One region of the Burkholderia savannae genome, then DNA from elsewhere that is predicted to be linked to it. Evidence: predicted binding sites of a transcription regulator. Region 1 holds the regulator's gene; each other region holds the start of a gene.
The links. The regulator FNR, encoded in region 1, switches genes on or off when oxygen is low (the NO sensors DNR and NnrR bind a similar motif). The targets are predictions, from matches to a motif close to TTGATNNNNATCAA.
Positions count from the first base shown of each region.

Region 2: WS78_RS05860 (bacteriohemerythrin) is a predicted target of FNR. The motif match lies at 5,791-5,804, and genes of this name have one in related genera.
Region 3: clpB (ATP-dependent chaperone ClpB) is a predicted target of FNR. The motif match lies at 4,603-4,616, and genes of this name have one in related genera.

Region 1 covers NZ_CP013418.1:2,259,139-2,266,954, reverse strand. Annotated here, with positions in the region: gene WS78_RS31060 (aldehyde dehydrogenase (NADP(+))) at 1-1,240, opposite strand, end outside; gene WS78_RS31050 (hypothetical protein) at 1,918-2,148, opposite strand; gene WS78_RS31045 (universal stress protein) at 2,596-3,063, shown strand; gene fnr (fumarate/nitrate reduction transcriptional regulator Fnr) at 3,213-3,968, shown strand; gene WS78_RS31035 (LysR family transcriptional regulator ArgP) at 4,005-4,898, opposite strand; gene WS78_RS31030 (LysE/ArgO family amino acid transporter) at 5,006-5,626, shown strand; gene WS78_RS31025 (GNAT family N-acetyltransferase) at 5,807-6,373, opposite strand; gene WS78_RS31020 (alpha-hydroxy acid oxidase) at 6,695-7,816, opposite strand, start outside.
Region 2 covers NZ_CP013417.1:1,153,130-1,160,945, forward strand. Annotated here, with positions in the region: partial or broken gene WS78_RS05830 (fatty acid desaturase) at 60-1,363, opposite strand; gene cyoD (cytochrome o ubiquinol oxidase subunit IV) at 1,658-1,990, opposite strand; gene cyoC (cytochrome o ubiquinol oxidase subunit III) at 1,991-2,596, opposite strand; gene cyoB (cytochrome o ubiquinol oxidase subunit I) at 2,596-4,608, opposite strand; gene cyoA (ubiquinol oxidase subunit II) at 4,612-5,502, opposite strand; gene WS78_RS05860 (bacteriohemerythrin) at 5,906-6,331, shown strand; gene WS78_RS05865 (RrF2 family transcriptional regulator) at 6,483-6,968, opposite strand; gene WS78_RS05870 (DUF2249 domain-containing protein) at 7,160-7,456, shown strand; gene sufT (putative Fe-S cluster assembly protein SufT) at 7,738-7,816, opposite strand, start outside.
Region 3 covers NZ_CP013417.1:1,710,270-1,718,085, reverse strand. Annotated here, with positions in the region: gene WS78_RS08705 (MerR family transcriptional regulator) at 1-53, opposite strand, end outside; gene WS78_RS08695 (ComEA family DNA-binding protein) at 630-1,238, shown strand; gene WS78_RS08690 (YidB family protein) at 1,316-1,738, shown strand; gene clpB (ATP-dependent chaperone ClpB) at 1,935-4,532, opposite strand; gene WS78_RS08680 (Rrf2 family transcriptional regulator) at 4,740-5,237, opposite strand; gene WS78_RS08675 (group III truncated hemoglobin) at 5,421-5,972, shown strand; gene moaE (molybdopterin synthase catalytic subunit MoaE) at 6,264-6,746, opposite strand; gene moaD (molybdopterin converting factor subunit 1) at 6,757-7,014, opposite strand; gene WS78_RS08660 (molybdopterin molybdotransferase MoeA) at 7,035-7,816, opposite strand, start outside.

The DNA.
Region 1 (7,816 bases):
CGAGCGCGATCATCTCGCCGACGTCGCGACACACGACGACAAGCGACGTCGGCCCGAAGATCTCGGCTTCGAGCCGCGGGTCCTGGGCGAACTGCGTTTGCGTCGTCGTGAACAGCGCGGGCAGCGCGGCGTTGCGCGCGTCGCTGCGCACGCCCTGCGCGACTTCGCTCACGCCCGTCGCCGCACGGCGCGCGGCGACCGCGCTCTCGTACGACGACGCGATGCCCGAGGTCAGCATCGTCTGCGCGCCCTTTTGCGCGAGCGCCTGCGCGGCCGCGTCGACGAACGCCTTCAGGTCCGGCCCGTCGAGCGCGACGACGAGTCCGGGATTCGTGCAGAACTGTCCGACGCCGAGCGTCAGCGATTCGACGAAGCCTTGCGCGATCGTCGCGCCGCGCGCGCGCAACGCGCCGGGCAGCACGAAGAACGGATTGACGCTGCTCATTTCCGCGAAGACCGGAATCGGCTCGCGCCGCCGGGCGGCGACGCCCATCAGCGCGATGCCGCCTCCGCGCGAGCCGGTGAAGCCGACCGCCTTGATCGCCGGATGCGCGACGAGCGCCTCGCCGATCGCGTTGCCCGCGCCGACGACGAGCGAGAACACGCCTTCGTGCAGACCGCAATCGGCGACCGCCTGCCGGATCGCGCGCCCGACGAGCTCCGACGTGCCCAGATGCGCGGGATGCGCCTTCGCGACGACCGGGCAGCCGGCCGCGAACGCCGACGCGGTGTCGCCGCCCGCTACCGAGAACGCGAGCGGAAAATTGCTCGCGCCGAACACGGCGACGGGGCCGACCGGAATCTTCTGCAAGCGCAGATCGGCGCGCGGCAGCGGCTTGCGCTCGGGCTGCGCGGAATCGAGCGTCGCGCTCAGCCAGCGGCCTTCGCGCACCACCGACGCGAAGAACCGCAACTGGCCGACCGTGCGCGCGCGCTCGCCTTCGAGACGCGCGACGGGCAGCGCCGATTCCGCATGCGCGCGTTCGATCAACTGATCGCCGAGCCCGACGATGCGCTCGGCAACCGTTTCGAGAAAGCGCGCGCGCGTCTCGAGCGGCGCCTGGCGAAAGGAATCGAATGCGGCGCTCGCAAGGCGGCACGCGCGATCGACTTCGGCCGCGCCGCCCGCGCCGAACGCCGGCTCGAGCTCGACGTCGTGCGTCGGATCGAATGCGCGCATCGTGCCTTCGGTGCCGCGCACCGCGGTCGCGCCAATCAACATCTCCCCAGTGATCTGCATGCTTCCTCCGGATTGAAAAATCTGCCGAGGGCGGCGGGCGGCGCGATGCCGCGCGCGCCGCCCGCAGGCGAATCGGGTAAATCGGGTGAATCGGACGAGTCAGTGCGATCGGGCGGCTCGACGGGCCGCGCCGATCGGGTACACGCGAATCGCATTATCGTGCCAGACGGCGCGGCGCGCCGCTTCGCTCGAATCGGCGCGCGGACAGGCGGAGCGGGCTGGGCCGGCGGCGAACGAGTCCGGCATGCGAACGCGGGATAGGCCGCGCGCAACGATAAGGCGCGGCACGCCGCCATCGCGGCGAACAAGCGATGCAGCAGGTTCCCGGGGCCGACGTGGCGCGACGGATACGATCCGTTCACATGACGCGAACGGCATCTGCCACGGCGAATCGCGGACATGAGCGCATGCCGCGGAATACACGCGCGTTTTCGGAAATCAACGCTTTCCGGGATTCTCGGCGAACGAGAAGCCGGCCCGAACGAACGCCGACGATCGACGCTCGTCCGCCAAGCGCCGGCGTGAATCGATTTGCGGATACGTCCTGCGCCGGCGGCGCGCCGCCCATCGGCTGCGCGAGCGATAGCGACGGCGACGGCGACGGCGACGACATCCGCGCCGCCGCCGGCATCGCCCGCACCGGCCGGCGATCGGCCCGCTTCGCCGCGGCCGCCGCCCTACCAGCTCGGATTGTTCCTCCCGACTCTGCGCCCGGTACTCGGCCGCGCAAACTTGTAAGGCAGCTCCTGCCGATCGAGATATGCCTGAATCGTCGGCCACTGGGCGTCCGCGAGCAGCATCTCGCAGACATGCGGCACATCGGGCGAAGCGCCGCCCACGCCGATCAGGTCCGGCAGCGCGTACCGGTTGGCGTCTTCGGTCAACACCTCGAGTGCGACATACGGCATGTGTCCTCCTTTTCCGGTTGGACGAAACCGAACGAAACGGGCGGCGGGCGGGCGCGGCGGCCGCGCCCTTGCGCATGCGGCCTCGGCGCTCGCACGCGGCCTTCGTCGATCGTCGTAAGAAATGTCGGGAACGCTCTCGCCCGACGCGTTTCAAACCAGCATCGATTCGCGCCGCTCGGCGAACGTGCCCGGGGCTCGGCCAAGTCTATTACGGCGCCGCGACACGCGACGCGAACCGATCCGGCCGATACGCCGATCGCGCGCAAAAAATCCGCCGCGACCGACGGAATCCTGAAAAGTCCGGCGCCGCGTTTACTTCGCCGCGCCGGATCGCTGCGCATCGAGTTCGCTGCGCCCTGGTCAGTAATCGTTTACTTTGTAAAAAGACGTCGTCAAACCCAACCGGCCGAACGGCCGATCTTTTCTCAACCGCACCACGGAGACATCATGTATCAGCGCATTCTTGTCGCAGTCGACGGCAGCGAAACGGCACGCCACGCATTCGACGCGGCGCTCGGCATCGCCAGGACGAGCGGCGCGGAGCTGCAGCCCTTCTACGTCGTGGAGAACGCCGCGATCTACTACAACGTGCCCGGCTACGATCCGTCGATCCTGCGCACGCAACTGCTTCAGCAGGGCAACGATCTGGCGAAGGAATTCGCGCAGAAGATGCACGAAGCCGGCGTGAAGGGCGCGCTGAAGATCGGCGAGGCGACGTCGCTCGCCGACGTGCCGTCGCTCATCGTCGAAGGCGCGAAAGCGTTCGGCGCGGACTTGCTCGTGCTCGGCACGCATGGCCGCCGCGGTTTCAAGCGGCTCGTGCTCGGCAGCGTCGCCGAACAGTGCGTGCGGCACTCGGCGCTGCCCGTGCTGCTGATCCCGGCCGCCGCGCATCCGGAAGATCGGGAACACTGATCGAACGCAACGGCTGCGATGTTTCGCCGCAACCACGCGTTGCGGCCGAACAAGGAAATCGCACGGGGAGTCGCGGCGTTTTGTCGCTAAACAGGCTTAGCCCACGATGGGACAATGGCTTTACCGATTCAACCTCAGAGTCATCCATCATGCTTACGCCCGTCGCCCGACCCGCCGCCGCCGCGGCTCCCGTCCATGCCACCAGCACGTGGGCGCCGCGCCAGGCCGCACACTGCTCGACGTGCGCGATGCGCCACCTCTGCATGCCCCAGGGGCTCGCGCCCGAAGCGCTCGCGCGCCTCGAATCCGTGATCTGCAGCGCCCGCCCGGTTCGACGCGGCGAGACGCTGTTCCGCGAAGGCGACTCGTTCGACAACCTGTACGCGGTCCGCTCGGGATCGCTGAAAACCATCGCGACGCGCCATGACGGCCGCGAACAGGTCACCGGCCTGCACCTCGCGGGCGAAGCCCTCGGCCTCGACGGCATCTGCGACGACGCGCATCCGCGCACCGCGGTCGCGCTCGAGGACAGCTCGGTCTGCGTGATCCCGTACAGCGCGCTGAAGACGCTGTGCTCGGAAGCCGGCACGATGCAGTTGCGCATGCACAAGCTGATGAGCGAGCAGATCGTTCGCGAAACGTCGCAGACGATGGTGCTCGGCTCGCTGAACGCCGAGGAGCGCGTCGCGGCGTTCCTGCTCGACGTGTCGTCGCGCTACATGAAGCGCGGCTATTCGCCGAACGAATTCAACCTGCGGATGACGCGCGAGGACATCGGCAGCTATCTCGGCATGACGCTCGAGACGGTCAGCCGCACGCTGTCGAAGTTCCACAAGCGCGGCCTGATCGAGATGCAGGGCCGGACGGTGCGCATCGTCGATTTCGACGGCCTGCATCGCCTGTAATCCCGCGCCCGCCGTCGCGCCTTTCCTCGCGCCGAATCAATCCAGAAACTGCGCGGCGCTCGCCTTGAGCGCCGCGCTAAACTCGTCCAGCCAGCCGATCGACAATCGCCAGCTCTGCCAGTAGAGCTCGACGTCGATGCTTCTTCCCTCCGACAAATCGACGAGCTCGCCCGCGGCGATCTGACGCTCGACCATCCGCTCCGGACACATGCCCCAGCCGAGCCCCGCCTCGCACGCGCGCAGGTAGCCCGCGACGTGCGGAATCCAGTGCTGCGGCGGATCGAGATCCACGCGCGTCACGCGCCGGATGAAGCGCGCCTGCAGGCTGTCCTTCGGATTGAACATCACGCACGGCGCGTGCCGCAGCGCGTCGCGGTTGACGCCGTTGCCGAAATAGCGCGCGTGGAACGCGGGCGAGCACACCGCGTGATAGCGCATCCGGCCGAGGCGCGTCGAACGGCAGCCCTGGATCGGCTCGGCGAGCGCCGTCACCGCGCCCTGCACGCTGCCGTCGCGAATCCGCTCGGCGGTGTAGTCCTGATCGTCGATCACGAGATCGAGCAGCGTGCCGCTCTCCGCGCAAAACGGGCCGACCGCATCGACGAACCAGGTCGCGACGCTGTCGTCGTTGACGGCGACGCGCAGCGTCGGCCACGGCCCCGTTGCCGCGCCGGCGAATCCGGGCACGTGCGCCGACAATTCGGCTTCGAGCATGCGCACGCGCTCGGTGTGGCGGCACAGCAGCGCGCCCGACGTCGTCGCGACGCACGGCTGCCCGCGCTTGACGAGCACGCTGCCCACTCGCTCCTCCAGCAGCTTCACGCGCTGCGACACCGCGGAAGGCGACACATTGAGCGCTTTCGCCGCCCGCTCGAACGAGCCGTGGCGGATCACTTCGGCGAGCGCATCGAGCAACGCGTAGTCGATCATCAGTTTTCCTTAATCCGCATTAGATTATTTAGCTTTTCTAATTCCGGCGATCACCGCAGACTAGCGCCTCTCGTTCCATTAGTCCATCGCCTGAATCAGCAACGAACATGAACTGGATCGCTTTTTCCCACGGCGCGATGCTGTGCGCATCGCTCATCGTCACCATCGGCGCGCAGAACGCGTTCATCCTCCGGCAAGGAATCATGCGCTCGCACGTCGGCAAGATCGTGCTGCTCTGCACGCTGTCGGACATGCTCCTGATCGGCGCGGGCGTCGGCGGCGCATCGGTGCTCGTCGAGCGTTATCCGACCTTCGTTCACGCGGTGCTGTACGTCGGCCTCGCGTATCTTGCGTGGTTCGGCCTGAGCGCGCTGCGCCGCGCGTTCAAGCCCGGGCACGGGACGCTCGACGCAACGGGCGCGGCCGTCGCGCCGCCCGCGCAGCGCGCATGGCCGATCGTGCTGATGACGCTCGCGTTCACGTGGCTCAATCCGCACGTCTATCTCGACACGTTCCTCTTGATCGGCACGGCGGGCGCGCGCGAACCGGAAGGCGCGCGCAGCGCGTTCGCGATCGGCGCGATGGCGGTCAGCGCGATCTGGTTCGTCGCGCTCGGCTACGGCGCGCGATTGCTCGCGCCGTGGTTCAAGCGGGCGCTCGCATGGCGCGTGCTCGACGGCGCGATCGGCGGCATGGTGCTGTTTCTCGCCGCGGTGCAATTGAGGTGACGGCGCGGCTGCGCGCGCCGGGTCGCGCAATGCGCAGCGAGCGGCGCTCGCGCGCGAACGAAGCCGTGCGTGCCGTATTGGCCGCGCACGCGCCTCGTATCGGCTGAATATCGGCTGAATATCGGCTGAATCGAGAACTTCGACGCGCCAGGGCGTGACTTGCGCCGCGGCGCGCATCCGTCAGGCATGCGATGTCTCGCGCCGAATGCAATACACGACATGCCGGCGCAGCGAATGTCCTTCGGGAAGCGCGGGATGGTCGAAATCGCGCGAGGCCGCGCGCTGCATGCCGATCCAGGTCATGACGCGTTGCGATCGAAGATTCGTGGCGGCTGCCCATGCGAATGCTTCGGCCAGCCGATGATCGCCGAACGCATCCGCGAGCGCCGCGCGGGCGGCCTCCGTCATGTATCCGCGCCCCCACGCAAGGCGCGCTTGCCGCCACGCGATTTCCACGCACGGCGCCATCGGATGCCCGCCCTCGAGCACGCGACGAAGCCCGCAAAGGCCGATCAACGCACCGTCGGCCCGCGTTTCGACGGCCCACGGGCCGAAGCCGTACGCATCGAAATGCGCGTCGAAGCGGCCGATGTCGTCGCGCGCGTCGGCGAGCGTCATCGGCGCGCGCCGCCCGAGCCACGCGATGACTTCGGCGTCCGAATTCAACGCCGCCCACGCGCGCGCATCGTCATCGCGCCAACGGCGCAGAATCAGACGGTTCGTCTCGATATTCGCCGGTTGACTCATCCTTCGATCCGAATCGGGCGGCGGCCGCGCGATCGGCGGCGGCGCGGCACGCTCGATGAGCGATGCAGCCCGGCGCGTTCGCGACCGAAAGATCGCGACGTCGCAGGCCGAGCGGCGGCGCATGCGGCCGAATCGCATGCGACGCGGCATTGTGCCGAATTCCGACGATCGAATCGCGATCGCGGCGGCAGTGTGAGAATCGACACGGCACGACACGACACGGCACGCAGCGCCGCGAGCCGTCGCATTCCGCCATGCCGCACGCATCATGTGCGACGTAACGGCGGATGCGACCGTGCAGCCCGCCGTGCCCCGGCGCGCTCAGCGCTTGCGGATCAGCACGTCGGGCGTGAGCTCGCCGCAGCCGTTCACCCCCAGCATCGCCATGTTGCGGTCCACTTCCTCGCGCAGCAGGCGGATCGCATGCGCGACGCCGGCCTCGCCCGCCACGGCCGCCGCATAGTTGAACGGCCGCCCGACGAACACCATGCGCGCGCCCAGCGCCAGCGCCTTCAGCACGTCCGATCCCCGGCGAAAGCCGCTGTCGATCATCACCGGGTAATCGTCGCCGACGGCCTGCACGACGTCGCGCAAGATCCGCAGCGGCGACGCTGCGCCATCGAGCTGCCGGCCGCCATGGTTCGACAGGATCACGCCGTCGGCGCCCGCGTCGCGCGCGATCAGCGCATCCTCGACGCTGAGAATGCCCTTGATCACCAGGTCGCCCTGCCATTGCTCGCGGATTTGCCGCACGTGCGCCCAACTGAGGTGATCGCGCGCGGAGAAATCGCGCAGCACGTTGGCGGAAAGGATCGGCGCGCCGCGCGTCGCAAAGGAATTCTCGAAGTGCGGCATTCCGTGCGCGAGCAGCGTGCGCGCGAACGTGCGCAGCAGCCAGCGCGGCCGCGTCAGCCCGTCCCAGAGCAGGCGCGCGCCGGGGCGCAGCGGCGTCGAAAAGCCCGTGCGCACGTTGTTTTCGCGATTCGCGGACACGGGAATGTCGACGGTGACCACGAGCGTTCGGTAGCCTGCGCGCGCCACGCGTTCGAGCAGTGCGCGAATGCGCTCGGCGTCTCCCGGAAGGTACGCCTGGAACCACGTACCCGGCGCGGCGGCGGCCACATCCTCCAGCGGAATCAGCGACGAGCCGCTCATGATCGACGCAATCCCCGCGCGCTGCGCGGCGCGCGCCAGCACGACGTCGCCGCGATAGGCCGACAGCGCGCAGATGCCCATCGGCGCAATGCCGAACGGCGACGCATAGCGCCGCCCGAACAATTCCACCGCCTGCTGCCGCCGGGAAACGTCGCACAGCACGCGCGTGACGAAACCGTATTCGTCGAACACGTCGCGGTTGTCGTCGCGGGTGCGGTTGTCTTCCGCCGCGCCGCTGACGTAGCCGAAGATCGGGCGCGGCAGCGCGCGGCGCGCCTTGGCCTCGAA
Region 2 (7,816 bases), on a different replicon from region 1:
CGCCGCTTCGCGATAGCGGCGCGCGCGGCGGATGCGACCGGCCGCGCGCGCCGCGCGCATCATGCGCCGTTCGGTCGGGCCGAGCCGCCCGCGCCGCCTTGCGCGCCGCCCGGCCGCTGATCCGCCATCGGCGCGTCTGCGCGCAGATGCGCGTCGCTCGTCGCGCGGCCGCGATAATCGGTCCAGCACTTGCGCTCGGTGTCGTAGAGCTTGCAGCGCCGCGCGGTGTCGAAATACCAGCGCCAGCCGAAGCGCTGCACGACGATGCGCCCCGGCAGCATTGCTTCGAGCTTCGCCTGCGCGCCCTTCAGCCCGTACAGCGGGATGCTCATGTCGACGTGATGCGCGGTGTGCTCCATGATGTGATGCAGCAGCCCGCCGATGCCGAACGGAAACGTCAGGTGCAGCGTCGTCGACACGAACGGCGCCGCGCGCGACCATTCGGCGCGGTTCGCGTGCCACGAGATCCGCGGATCGGTGTGGTGGACGTAGACGACGAAGCCGATCATCGAGCACCAGAACAGGAACGGCACGGCAAAGCCGGTGACGAGCAGCAGGAGCGTCGACTGATGCGTCGCCGCGGCGATCCAGACGACCGCGCCGATCCACAGCGCGGCGAAGCCCGTGACGAGCAGGCAGTCGCGCCGGAATATCGGCCGCGACGCGCCGAGGTAGGCCTTCGCCGGAAAGTACATTCGCAGCCACCAGATTTCGACGAGATAGTAGAGCCCCGGCGCCCAGCCGCTGCGATAGATGCGGTCGAGAAAACGCCGCGTCGGCGACAGCGCGGCGAACTCGTCCGGCGTATGCGGCGCCCACACGAAATCGAAGCCCTTCAGGTTCGTGTAGCCGTGATGGACGACGTTGTGGCCGACTTCCCACAGGCTGTATGGCGTGAGCGACGGCAGGAACGCGATGCGGCCGAGCCAGCGGTTGAGCCGGTGATTCGGCGTGAGGCTCTGATGGCACGCGTCGTGGCCGATGATGAAGAGGCGGCCGGTGACGAAGCCGGCCGCCATGCCGCAGACGATCTTCGCGACGCTGGACGGCGCGAGCAGCGCGCCTGCGAGCGCGGCGAGGAGCAGCAGATAATCGACGACGAGCAGCGCGATCGAGCGGACGATCACACGCTCGCCGAACGGCGTGATCCACGAGCGGATGACCTTGCGGTGCGGCATCGGCTCGTCGACGCGAATGGGGTTGGAGGAGTCGTTCATGGAGTCGATAGCACAAAAAGACATCGAGGCGCCGGTGCCGGTATCCCGCGCTTCGCCCGCCGAACGGCGGCGCGGATACCGGTCGCCGGATCGCAGGCGCCGCGCCCGAGGCCCGCGCGACGACGCGAGCGTGAGCACGTGCGCATGCGGTTGCAATGGCGTCGGCGAAGCGACGGACGATGCGAATGTCGATCGTCGCTCATGTTCGCCGACGCTTCGGAACACGAATCGAAAACGAATCGAAATCGGCTCGCGCGGCGCCGTCGAATCCGGTAACGCGTGCACCACGTGCAGACGGCCGGATCGGCGCGTGCGCCCGGCGCGGCGAGAGCAACGAACAAGCAAAGCGGCAAACATGCAACAAGAGCGATGCCGTCCAGCGCGGGACGGCATCGCCGACGCGCGGCAAGACCCGTCGCGAGGCTTGTCGCAAGGCTTGTCTATCGGGACATCATGTTCATGCCGACGTTGTGCATGACCCAGACCGTGCCGAAGATCAGGATCAGCGCGGTCAGCACCGTGTAGCTGAACGCCATCACGTTCCAGCGCTGACTCGACGACGTGTTCATGTGCAGGAAATAAACGAGATGCACGACGATCTGCACGGTGGCGAGCACGGCGAGCGACACGAGCGTCTCGCGCGGCGGCAGCACGCCGCCCATCACGAGGCCGAACGACGCGGCCGTCAGCAGCACCGACAGCACGAAACCCGCGATGTAGCCGCCGATGGTGCCGTGCGCTTCATCGCCGTGAGAAAGATGCGTATGTGCCATTCAGATCACGCTCGCAAGATAGACAAAGGAGAACACGCAGATCCAGACGATGTCGAGGAAGTGCCAGAAGAGGCTCAGGCAGGTGAGCCTGCGGATGTCCCGCTCGGTCAGCTCGGGGCGGCGCAGCGCCTGCGCGGCGAGCACGATCATCCACGCGAGGCCGGCCGTCACGTGCAGCCCGTGCGTGCCGACGAGCGTGAAGAACGACGACAGGAACGCGCTGCGCTGCGGCCCCGCGCCTTCGGCGATCAGGTGCGAGAACTCGCGCAGCTCCATCGCGAGGAACGCCGCGCCGAGCACGAACGTCACCGCGAGCCAGCCGAACACCGCGCCACGCCGCCGCTTGTGCGCGCCGATCATCGCGAAGCCGTACGTGATGCTGGAAAGCAGCAGCGCGGCGGTCTCGAGCGCGACGCCTGGAATGTCGAACAGGTCCTTGCCGGTCGGGCCGCCCGCGAACTGATTGCCGAGCACCGCGAACGTCGCGAACAGCGCCGCGAAGAGCACGCAGTCGGTCATCAGGTACAGCCAGAAGCCGAACACCGAATGCGACGGCGGATGATCGTGCGATGCCGCGTGGTCGAGCATCATCGTGTTGTGCGACATCAGTTGACCTCCAGTTCGACTTCGGCCGGCTGCGCCGGCATGCGCGCGCCGGTGCGCTTTTCCTCGATCTTGCGGACCGTTTCGGCCGGAATGTAATAGCCGTCGTTGTCGCCCGCGCTATACAGGATCACCGTCGCGACGATGCCGACGAGCGACGCGATCGCGAGCCACCAGATGTGCCACACGAGCGCGAAGCCGAGCACGAGGCTGAACATGCCGATGATGAAGCCCGCACCCGTGTTCGACGGCATGTGGATGTCCTGATAGACGATCTTCTTGCCGGCGCCGACACCGAGGCCATGTTCCTTGCGGTACGCGAGCTCGTCGAGCGCGTGCACGGTCGGGATCACCGCGAAGTTGTAGACGGGCGGCGGCGACGTCGTCGCCCATTCGAGCGTGCGGCCGTCCCACGGGTCGCCCGTCGTGTCGCGGTAGGCGGGCTGGTTGCGGTTGCGTACCGCGACCCACACCTGCGCGACCTGATGCAGCACGCCGATCGCGATCAACGCGACGCCGCACGCGGCGACGATGAGCCACGGATGCCATGCGGGGTTGTCGTAATGATTCAGGCGGCGCGTCATGCCCATGAAGCCGAGCACGTAAAGCGGCACGAACGACACGTAGAAGCCGATGAACCAGCACCAGAACGCGCGCTTGCCGAGCTTCTCGTCGAGCTTGAAGCCGAACGCCTTCGGGAACCAGTAATGGAAGCCCGCGAGATAGCCGAACACGACGCCGCCGATGATCGCGTTGTGGAAGTGCGCGATCAGGAACAGGCTGTTGTGCAGCACGAAGTCCGCGCCGGGGATCGCCATCATCACGCCCGTCATCCCGCCGAGCGTGAACGTCACCATGAAGCCGATCGTCCACAGCACGGGCGCGGTGAACTCGATGCGGCCGCGGTACATCGTAAACAGCCAGTTGAAGATCTTCACGCCGGTCGGAATCGCGATCACCATCGTCATGATCCCGAAGAACGCGTTCACGTTCGCGCCCGAGCCCATCGTGAAGAAGTGGTGCAGCCACACGAGGAACGCGAGCACCATGATCACGCACGACGCGTAGACCATCGTCTTGTAGCCGAAGAGCGGCTTCTTCGAGAACGTCGAGATCACTTCCGAATAGATGCCGAACGCGGGCAGCACGAGGATGTACACCTCGGGATGGCCCCACGCCCAAATCAGGTTCAGGTAGACCATCGCGTTGCCGCCGGCGTCGTTCGTGAAGAAGTGCATGCCGAGGTAGCGGTCGAGCGCGAGGAGGGCGAGCGCGACCGTCAGGATCGGGAACGTCGCCATGATGAGGACGTTCGAGCAGAGCGCGGTCCACGTGAACACGGGCATCTTCATCAGCGTCATGCCGGGCGCGCGCATCCGGATGATCGTCACGAAGAAGTTGATCGCGGTGATCAGCGTGCCGACGCCGGATATCTGCAACGCCCACAAGTAGTAATCGACGCCGACGCCCGGACTGAACTGCAGCTCCGACAGCGGCGGATACGCGAGCCAGCCTGTTTGCGCGAATTCGCCGACGATGAGCGAGACGTTCATCAGCAGCGCGGCGACGGCCGTCATCCAGAAGCTCAGCGAATTGAGGAACGGGAACGCGACGTCGCGCGCGCCGATCTGCAACGGCACGATCAGGTTGAAGAGCCCGACGAGGAGCGCCATCGCCATGAAGAAGATCATGATGACGCCGTGCGCGGTGAAGATCTGATCGTAATGATGCGGCGGCAGGTAGCCCGGGCCGTTGTATGCGAGCGCGAGCTGCAGGCGCATCATCACGGCGTCGGCGAATCCGCGCAGCAGCATCAGTACCGCGACGATGATGTACATCACACCGATCTTCTTGTGGTCGACCGACGTGAGCCACTCGGACCACAGCCATTTCCAGCGCTTCGTGTAGGTCAGCGTGCCGACGACCGAGAGCGCGACGAGCGCCATGAACACGGCCGCGCCCATGACGATCGGCTGATCGAACGGGATGGCAGAAAGCGTCAATTTACCGAACATGCGTTACCCCTTCGTCCGACAGGCGGCGTCCGTCAGATCGAGGACGTGGCCGTTGTTGTACTTCGCGATGATGTTGTGAAAGAGCCGCGGGTCGATCGTCGAGTAGTAGCGCACGGGCTGCTTCTCGCTCGGCTGCGCGAGCTGGCCGTACGCGCTCATGTCGAGCCGGTCGGCCGACGCGCGCACCTTCGCGACCCACGCGTCGAACGCGTCGCGCGACGTCGCGAGCGTGCGGAACTTCATGTCGGAGAAGCCGCGGCCGCTGTAGTTCGCGGAGATGCCGGCGAAGTCGCCCGGCTCGTCGGCGATCAGGTGCAGGCGCGTCTGCATGCCGGCCATCGCGTAGACCTGCGTGCCGAGCTGCGGAATGAAGAACGAGTTCATCACCGAATCGGACGTGATCCGGAAATTGATCGGCGTGCCGACAGGCACCGCCAGTTGGTTCACCGAAGCAATGCCGAGGTCCGGATAGACGAAGAGCCACTTCCAGTCGAGCGCGACGACCTCGACGTCAATCGGCTTCACCGACGATTGGATCGGCCGATACGGATCGAGCTCGTGCGTGGTCTTCCACGTGAGGATGCCGAGGAACAGGATGATCAGCGACGGCACCGTCCAGATCACGATCTCGATCGCGGTGGAATGCGCCCACTTCGGCGAGTAGGTCGCGTTGCGGTTCGACGCGCGGTAGCGCCACGCAAAGAGCAGCGTGAGGAGGATCACCGGCACGACGACGATCAGCATCGCCCACGTCGACGTGGCGATCAACGCCTTCTCCGCGGCGCCGATCGCGCCCTTCGGATCGAGCACGTGCAGCTCGCTGCATCCGGAAAGATCCGCGACGAGTCCTAATCGCAGGATCGCGGACGCTCTACTCGTTATTCTTCGGACCATTGAATTTGCCTAAGTTTGTTTGTGATGAAGCAGGCCTAGCGAGACGCCGAAACGCATTCGTCGCACTCGATGCGACAACCAGTCGCTTTGGCGGCGGAATGTAGCGGAATTTCGCGGATTGCATGTTGACGATTCGCAAACAACGCATGGGGCGAGGTCTTGATGCATGTTCAGGCGAGCCCGATGCACGGCCCAAAATGGGTTGGAAAGACAGTGGCGGAAAAATGAAAGCCGACACGCCGCGCGCCGGCTTTGCGCGCATGGGCGAGCCCGTATGCTCCGAAAAGCTTGTGTTGAATCAACGTGAACGAAGATCGGCGAGCGAAGGGCGAGGGCGGCATGTACCTTCGAAGACGCGATCCGTCAGGTCGCCTATCGAATCACGAACTACACCGCCTTTCCGATGCAAGATCCTTCACCCAACCTGAAGCCCGAGCTGAAGCTCGACGATCCGTTCGTCGATGCCGTTCACACGGAATTCGTCCAGTTGCTCGACGCAGCCGCGCGCGCGGACGACGCGCACTTCCTGCAGGCGTTCGACGTCTGGATCGATCACTGCCGTCAGCACTTCGAACGAGAAGAGCGCTGGATGGCGAGCACGAAGTTCGGGCCGCAGTACTGCCATGCGGCCGATCACGACGAAGTGCTGAAAGTGGCGGCGTCCGTGCGCGACAAGATCGCGCGCGACGCGCAGTTCGAACTGGGCCGCCGGCTGCTGGCGGAAGTATCGGATTGGTTCGATCATCACGTCCGGACGATGGACTCGATGATGGTCGCCCACCTGAAGATGCTCAACTTCGCGATGCTCGACGAGCGGACCGAAGTCTGACGCGGCTTCGCCGCTGTCGGCCGGGCGCCGGCGGCGGCGCGGTAGCGGCGACGGAAGAGGGCGCGGCCGATTCAGCCGCGCGACGATCGACTGCCGCATTCGTGAGAAGCGGGCGCGCGGCGGCGCCCGTTCGCGTTCGAACGCGAACCCGTCATCGCGTTCGCGCGGTCGCTTTCGCCGGCATCGCGATCGCGAATTCGTGCATCTTCTCGGCCGCGCTCAATCCATTCTTCGGTGGCGGGCCGACGAGATCCGCGAGCGTCGCGCCGTCCAGTTCCTTGAAATATGCGCGCAAGGCGCGGTCGAGCAGCCGCTCGAGCCGGCACTTCGCCGCGAGCATGCACGTATTCGTGTTCCGGTCGAAGCACTCGACGAGCCGAAAGTCCGTTTCGGATGCGCGAATCACGTCGCCGATGCCGATACGCTCGGGCGGCAGCGCGAGACGCACGCCGCCGCCCCGGCCGCGCGTCGTCTCGAGCGTGCCTTGGCGCGCGAGGCTGTTGACGATCTTCGTCAGGTGATTCTTCGACACGTGGTGGCGCTCGGCGAGCTCCGCGATCGTGATGAGGCGATCCGGATTCGACGCGCAATACATCAGCACGCGCAGCGTGTAGTCCGTGTATTCAGAGAGTCGCATACGTGGCAAAAAGATGCATATTCAATGTTGCTATCTAGGGTGGCGCGCTATAAGATGCGCAATACATGCACTTTATATAGCTAACGGCTGCATGTTGCAAGCCGGGCAATCGCCGACGGCACTTCCCGGCGGGTGGCGGGCGTTCCACACGGGTCGCGCGCCGCGTCTTTCTCCTTTTCAAGGGCTATGCCATGAGCGAGCAGTACGCATCCATCATCGACGTTCGTAGGATTCCTCATCACAAGCGCCATGCACTGATCTTCGGCACCTTCGATGCGTTGCCCGGCGGCGAAGCGCTGCAACTGATCAACGATCACGATCCGAAGCCGCTCTATTACCAGTTGGAGCAACTCGCGGCCGATTCGTTCGAATGGACGTACCTGGAGGCGGGACCGTCGCAGTGGCGCGTGCAGATCGCGAAGCGCGACGGCGCGCTCGGGCACGATGCGGGCGACAGCTGCTGCTCGGGCGGCGGCTGCGGCGGTTGAATCGCACGGCTTGACGCGGCGCGACGCAACATGGCGCGGTGTCCGCGCTTGGCGTCGCGTCGCTCCGCATGAACGGCGGCGGGCGGGAATGCGCGGCGGGCGTCGTTCGCCGGATGTCCGCACGGATGTTCGCACGGATGTTCGGCGCGTCGCGTCATGTCGCGCCGCGTTACGTCGGCGCGGACAGCGTCCGCGAAAGGAAGCGCCCGCAAGCGCGGGCGTCACGGCGCTTTCGGCCGGCTTTGACGGCTCATGCTTCGCCGCGTCGCAGCGCCGTTTCTTCAAAGACCGAGCGCGAGCATCGCCGTCTCCGACATCCGCGACCGATCCCACGGCGGATCGAACACCATGTCCACGTTG
Region 3 (7,816 bases), on a different replicon from region 1:
ACCTGGCCGATCGTCAACGCGCGCGGGGACGTTTGCTTCGGTGCGTTCGACATGACGTTCTCGAGGTTAGGACTTAGAGTGCACTCTAAGTCAAGCGCCGCGCGATGGCCAGCGGCCGCGCGGCCGATGCCAACTCGGTGGCTTGGTGGATCGGTGGATCGGTGGATCGGTGGATCGGTGGATCGGTGGATCGGTGGATCGGTGGCTCGGTGGCTCGGTGGCTTGGTGGCTTGGCGGCTCGGCGGCTCGGCGATTCGGCGATTCGGCGATTCGGCGATTCGGCGATTCGGCGATTCGGCGATTCGGCGGTTCGGCGGTTCGGCGGTTCGGCAGCTCGGCAGCTCGGCGATTCGGCGGTTCGGCGGTTCGGCAGCTCGAAAACGTGGTCACTCATCGCCCCTTCGTCCCGCCCCTCGCCTTGCGCCCCGATTTCCGTCAAAGATGGTCAAAACCCGCCCGCATGCGCGGCCGCAGCCTTTACAGTGTCGCCGGCGATGCGCAACATTGCGCCGCTGCCTTAAAAAGGGCACGCATTTGTCCTATGCTTGAACGCGACGCCCGGTCCGTGCCGCACGCCGACGTTCGTTCCGACAGCCATTCATCCGTTCCATCAAAAGGGAGCCCCCGTCATGCTGAAGAAGCTGCTGATGCTGGTCGTCGCACTGTCGCTTTCGCTGACCGCCGCGTTCGCCGCCGCGGTCGAAGTCAACACCGCCGATCAGGCGGCGCTCGAATCGGTGAAGGGCCTCGGCCCGGTGAAGTCGAAGGCGATCATCGACGAGCGCGCGAAGAACGGCCCGTTCAAGAGCGCCGACGATCTCGCGAACCGCGTGAAGGGCCTCGGCGCGAAGTCGGTCGCCAACCTCGAGGCGGCGGGCCTGACGATCGGCGGCTCGTCGACGCCGCCGACGGGCGCGAAGGCGAAGACGAGCACGGTGAAGCCGGCCGCAGCCGCGACGAGCGCCGCGCCGGCTCCGTCCACGACGACGAGCGCCGCGCCCGCGCCGGCCGCGACGACGCCCGCCCCCGCCGCGACCACGCCGTCGACGGCGGCGAGCGCGCCGGCCGCGAAGAAGACCCGCGCGTCGAAGAAGAAGGACAAGGCCGCTGCCGCGGCGAGCGATGCGACGGCGGGCGCGAGCGCGCCGGCCGCCGCGTCGACGACGAAGGCGAAGGGCTCGAAGAAGAGCAAGAAGAACAAGGCGGCGACGCCGGCGTCCGCGGCATCGGGCGCATAAGTCGGCGCCGCGCGTCGCGCGGCGTCTTCGCTCCACCGGCGCCGTTCGCGGCGCCGCCTCAACCTAGCAGGTGAATCATGGGTCTACTCGACATCGTTGGCGGTCTGATCGGCGGCCAAGGCGGCAATCAGAACGCACTCGTCAGCGCCGCGCTGGAGTTCATCAACAACCAGCCGGGCGGCCTGAACGGCCTCATCGAAAAGTTCAACGCGGGCGGCGCGGGCAACATCATCGGCTCGTGGATCGGCAACGGCGAAAACCAGCCGATCTCGCCCGAGACGCTGCAGAACGTGCTCGGCTCGGATGCGGTCGGCGCGATCGCGCAGAAGGTCGGCATCGATCCGCAGCAAGCGTCCGGCATCCTCGCGCAGGTGCTGCCGCACGTCGTCAACGGCGCGACGCCGAACGGCGAAGTGCCGGCGAACGGCCAGCTCGACACGTCGAACGTGCTCGGCACGCTGTCGCAGCTCGCGGGCCTGTTCGGCAACAAGCAGGCGTAAGCGCCGAAGCACCGCATCGCGCGCGCGGCGGACCGCCCGCGCGATGCATTCGGCCGAGGCGGCCGCCGGAAACCGGCACGAACGCGCCGCCGATAAAAAACACCCCGCTTGCGCGGGGTGTTTTCTTGGGCGAGCCGAACAGCGGCGAGCCGATCCAAGCGCCGGCACGCCGGGCCGCCGGGCCAAGACGCGGCGATCAATGCACGACGCGCTCGAACACGAACTTGCCGTCGTGCACGTCGACCGGAATCACGTCCTTCGGACCGAAACGGCCCGCGAGGATGAGCTTCGCAACCGGGTTCTCGATCTCCTGCTGGATCGCGCGCTTGAGCGGCCGCGCGCCGAACAGCGGATCGTAGCCGACCTTGCCGATCTGCTCGAGCGCCGCATCCGACACGTCGAGCGCCATGTCGAGCTTCGCGAGCCGGTCGTGCAGCCGCGCGAGCTGGATCTTCGCGATCGACTGGATATTGCTGCGGTCGAGCGCATGGAACACGACGACGTCGTCGATCCGGTTCAGGAACTCGGGGCGGAAATGCTGCTTGACCTCGCTCCACACCGCGTCCTTGATCTCTTCCTGCGACGAGCCCGACATCGACTGGATCAGCTGCGAGCCGAGGTTCGACGTCATCACGATCACCGTGTTCTTGAAGTCGACGGTGCGCCCCTGCCCGTCCGTCATCCGGCCGTCGTCGAGCACCTGCAGCAGCACGTTGAACACGTCCGGATGCGCCTTCTCGATCTCGTCGAGCAGGATCACGCTGTACGGCTTGCGGCGCACCGCCTCGGTCAGATAGCCGCCTTCCTCGTAACCGACGTAGCCGGGCGGCGCGCCGATCAGCCGAGCGACGCTGTGCTTCTCCATGAACTCGCTCATGTCGATGCGGATCAGATGCTCCTCGGTATCGAACAGGAAGCCGGCGAGCGCCTTGCACAGCTCGGTCTTGCCGACGCCCGTCGGGCCGAGGAACAGGAACGAGCCGTACGGACGGTTCGGATCGGCGAGGCCCGCGCGCGAGCGCCGGATCGCGTCGGCAACCGCGTCGATCGCCTCGTTCTGGCCGACCACGCGCTCGTGCAGCTTCTCCTCGATGTGCAAGAGCTTCTCGCGCTCGCCCTGCATCATCCGCGACACGGGAATGCCCGTCGCGCGCGACACGACTTCGGCGATTTCCTCCGCGCCGACCTGCGTGCGCAACAGGCGCGGGCGTGTCGGATTGTGCTGCTCGGTTTCCTCCGCCTGCGTGACCTGCTTGAGGCGCGCCTCGAGCTGCGGCAGCTTGCCGTACTGGAGCTCGGCGACCTTCTCGAGCTTGCCATCGCGCTGCAGCCGAGTGATGTCGGCGCGCACCTTGTCGATCTCTTCCTTCAACTGCGCGCTGCCCTGCACGGCCGCTTTCTCGGCCGTCCAGATCTCCTCGAGATCCGCGTACTCGCGCCCGAGCCGCTCGATCTCCTCTTCGATCAGCTGCAAACGCTTCTGCGACGCTTCGTCCTGCTCCTTCTTCACCGCTTCGCGCTCGATCTTCAGCTGGATCAGACGACGGTCGAGCTTGTCCATTTCTTCGGGCTTCGAATCGATTTCCATCTTGATCTTCGACGCGGCCTCGTCGATCAGGTCGATCGCCTTGTCGGGCAAGAAGCGGTCGGTGATGTAGCGATGCGACAGCTCCGCCGCCGCGACGATCGCAGGATCGGTGATCTCGACGCCGTGGTGCAGCTCGTACTTCTCCTGCAGGCCGCGCAGGATCGCGATCGTCGCCTCGACGCTCGGCTCGTCGACGAGCACCTTCTGGAAGCGGCGCTCGAGCGCGGCGTCCTTCTCGATGTACTTGCGATATTCGTCGAGCGTCGTCGCGCCGATGCAGTGCAGCTCGCCGCGCGACAGCGCCGGCTTCAGCATGTTGCCCGCGTCCATCGCGCCTTCGGCCTTGCCCGCGCCGACCATCGTGTGGATCTCGTCGATGAACACGATCGTGCGGCCCTCGTCCTTCGCGATGTCGTTGAGCACGGCCTTCAGGCGCTCCTCGAACTCGCCGCGGTACTTCGCGCCGGCGAGCAGCGCCGCCATGTCGAGCGACAGCACGCGCTTGTTCTTCAGCGTCTCGGGCACCTCGCCGTTGACGATGCGCTGCGCGAGCCCCTCGACGATCGCGGTCTTGCCGACGCCCGGCTCGCCGATCAGCACCGGGTTGTTCTTCGTGCGGCGCTGCAGGATCTGGATCGAGCGGCGAATCTCGTCGTCGCGGCCGATCACGGGATCGAGCTTGCCCGAACGCGCGCGCTCGGTCAGGTCGACCGTGTATTTCTTCAGCGCCTCGCGCTGGCTTTCCGCGTCCGCGCTGTGCACTTGCGAGCCGCCGCGCACCCCGGCGATCGCGGATTCGAGCGCGCGGCGCGTGAGCCCATGCTGGCGCGCGAGACGGCCCGCGTCGCCCTTGTCGTCGGCGACGGCGAGCAGGAACATCTCGCTCGCGATGAACGTGTCGTTGAGCTTCTGCGCTTCCTTGTCCGCCTGGTTCAACAGGCCCGCGAGCTCGCGCCCGACCTGGATGTCGCCGCCCGTGCCCGTCACTTGCGGCAGGCGCGAGATCGCTTCGCTGAGCGCGCCTTGCAGCGCCTGGATGTGCACGCCCGCGCGCGACAGCAGCGAGCGTGCGGAGCCGTCCTGCTGCGCGATCAGCGCGGCGAGCACGTGAACGGGTTCGATGTATTGGTTGTCACGCCCGGCGGCAAGACTTTGCGCGTCCGCGAGCGCCTCTTGGAATTTGGTGGTGAGCTTGTCGATTCTCATGAATGAGACCTCCAATATGCGAATGGCAACCAGATGAGGATGGTTATCCGCCTTTCAAGCCGGCTTTTCATTGAGGCACAGCAAAGGCTCGCGTCACGCATGCGCGTGGCGGCACTGGAGGACGGGCGCGGCGAATGGAGCAGCCGCGCACGCGAAAGAAGCGTCGGGAAAGCGCCCCTGCAGGGGGGCGTCGTGCGGGGGCCACCGTCAGCCGACGGCGGTCGCGCTCGCGCGAGCCTCGGCCGCGGGCACGATCCGCACCGGCGTCAGGCCGAGCAGCATCGCGAGCTGCGACGCCGGCTGCGACAGCTCGCCGATCGTGTGCTTGTCGAGCTCCGCGAAGAATGCGTCGCGGGCGGCCACGAACACGCCCTTCAGTCGGCACGCCGACTGGATCACGCAGCTGCGGTGCGATTCGGACTCGTCCGCGAAGCAGCCGACGAGCGCGAAATCGTTTTCGGTCTTGCGCACGACCTCGCCGACCGTGAGCGCGGCGGACTGGGCGTTCAAGCGCAAGCCGCCGTTGCGGCCGCGTACCGTTTCGATCCAACCGAGCTCGCCGAGCTGCTGCACCACTTTCATCAAATGGTTCTTGGAGATGCCGTAGGCATCCGAGATCTCTTGGATCGTCGACAAGCCCTCGCCTCGGACTGCGAGGAACAACATGACGCGCAAAGAGTAGTCGGTGTAATCGGTTAGTCTCATTACGAAATGGATGTTGTGTCAGTGCGACCGGCGCTCGCGCAGGCATCGCGCGTCTGCCATTGCCGATCAGACGGCCGCGTCATAAGATGCGTTCCGTCAGCACTTTTATTGAGAGGGTGGCCGTTTATTATTGTGCGACAAAATCGCACCCGCGTGCTGCCGTATTGCCCGGCCCTTTTTTTGATGACCCAAGCTTCCACCGCCTCGCCCGCCGCCGCGACGCCCGTTCGCGACGCCGAACCGACCCCGGAAAACATCCGCGCGCTCGTCGACGCGTTCTACGAGCGCGTGCGCGACGACGCGCTCCTCGGCCCCGTGTTCGAGAGCAGGCTCGCCGGCCGCTGGGACGAGCACCTGCCGAAAATGGGCGAATTCTGGTCGAGCCTCGTGATCGGAACGAAAAGCTACCGCGGCAACGTGCAAGCCGCGCACCAGCCGCTCGACGGCCTCGAACCCGCTCATTTCAGCCGCTGGCTCGCGCTTTTCCTGAAGACCGTCGAGGCGCGCTACGAGCCCGCCGCGGCCGTGCGCTTCATGGAGCCCGCGCTGCGGATCGCGCAGAGCCTGCAATTGAGCCGCTTCGGCTGGGATTACCGGATTCCTGCCGAGCAGCAGGCGATTCTCGACCTGATCGCGCCGAAGCGGCCGGGCAACGACGACGCGCATGCGCAGCGGCCGCGCGGCGAGCCGTTTCCGGCGAAGATCATCGGCCGAACGACGCGCGACGACGCGTGAGCGCGTGCCGGCAGCACGGCCCCGGCCGCGCCTGAAAGCGCCGCGCGGCACGCCGAACAACAACCGTGAAAATTCGTCGAGTGCGGACGTTTGGATATCGAAATCGACGCAATCGCGAATAATCTGTTTTAAACGCCCGTGACGTACGGCATCTCGCCGATGAAAATTGGCGATCGACCATTCTCGTTCGCCGAGCCGCCCCGAACCGGGCGCTGGAAAACGCGCGCTCCGGATCGCCGCGCCCGACATCGCGTGCGGCTGCCGCCGAAGTCGCTCCCGACGACGCCGCGCCTACGTCGACCGCTTCGCGTTCCCCGATTCGACGCCCCAGCGCGCGAGCGCCGCATCGTCGGCGCTGCGCGCATCGACCCAGCGCTCGCCCGCGGGCGTCGCCTCCTTCTTCCAGAACGGCGCCTGCGTCTTCAGGTAGTCCATCACGAACTCGCACGACTGGAACGCGTCGCCGCGATGCGCACAGGCGGTCGCGACGAATACGATCTGATCGAGCGGTTGAAGCCTGCCGACCCGGTGGACGATCGCGACGTCGATGCCGGGCCAGCGCGCGATCGCGTCGTCGGCGATCGCCGCGAGCGCCTTCTCGGTCATCCCCGGATAGTGCTCGAGCTCGAGCGTGTCGACCGGATCGCCGTCGTTCAGGTCGCGCACCGTGCCGACGAAGCACGCGACCGCGCCCACCTTCGGATTACGCGCGCGCAGCGCCGCGATTTCCGCGCTGACGTCGAAGTCGTCCGTCTGCACCCGTACCGTCGCCATCGCCGCCTCCTCAGCCGCCCGTGACGGGCGGAAAGAACGCGACCTCGCAGCCGTCGGTGATCCGTGTGCCGGCATCCGTCATCGTGTGGTTGCACGCCATGCGCAGCGCGCGGCCCTCGGCGAGCGTCTGCGCCCATGCGCCGCCGCGCGTGCGTAGCCAGGCGCGCACGTCGCCCACCGTCGCGACGCCGTCAGGCACCGTCACCGTCTCGCTCGCAACGCCGAGCGCTTCGCGCACGCTCGCAAAAAATTTCAGTTCGATCTTCATCGTCACTACGCCGCCCGGCTTCAGCCGAGCATTTCGGAAAAAGGAATGAAACGCACCGTCTCGCCCGCGCTGATCGCGTGATTCGGCGGATTGTCGATCAAGCCGTCGCCCCACACCGTCGACGTCAGCACGGCCGAGCTCTGGTTCGGGAACAGGTCGAGGCCGCCCGCCGCGTTCACGCGCGCGCGCAGGAATTCGTTGCGGCGGTCGGCCTTGTTCTGCGTGAAATCGGCGCGCAGCGACACCGCGCGCGGCGCGACCTGCGTCGCGCCCGCGACGCGCAGCAGGAACGGCCGCACGAACAGCAGGAACGTGACGAAGCTCGACACCGGGTTGCCAGGCAGGCCGATGAAATACGCTTCGTCGCCGCTCGCGCCGCTTGCATCGATTGCTCCGCTCGCGTCGTTCGCGTCGTTCGTGCCGCTCGCCGCCGCGCCGCCGCCGGCGCGATGTCGCCGGATCGCGCCGAACGCGAGCGGCTTGCCCGGCTTCATCGCGATCTGCCACAGCGCGAGCCGCCCCTCCGCCTCGACCGCGGGCTTCACGTGATCCTCGTCGCCCACGGACACGCCGCCGCTCGTCACGATCACGTCGTGCCCGCGCGCCGCTTCGCGCAGCGCCGCGCGCGTCGCGTCGAGCCGGTCCGGCACGATGCCGTAGTCGGTCACGTCGCAGCCGAGCCGCTCGAGGAGCCCGCGCAGCGTGAAGCGGTTCGAGTTGTAGATCGCGCCCGGCTTGAGCGGCTCGCCCGGCATCGTCAGCTCGTCGCCCGTGAAGAACACCGCGACCTTCACGCGGCGCG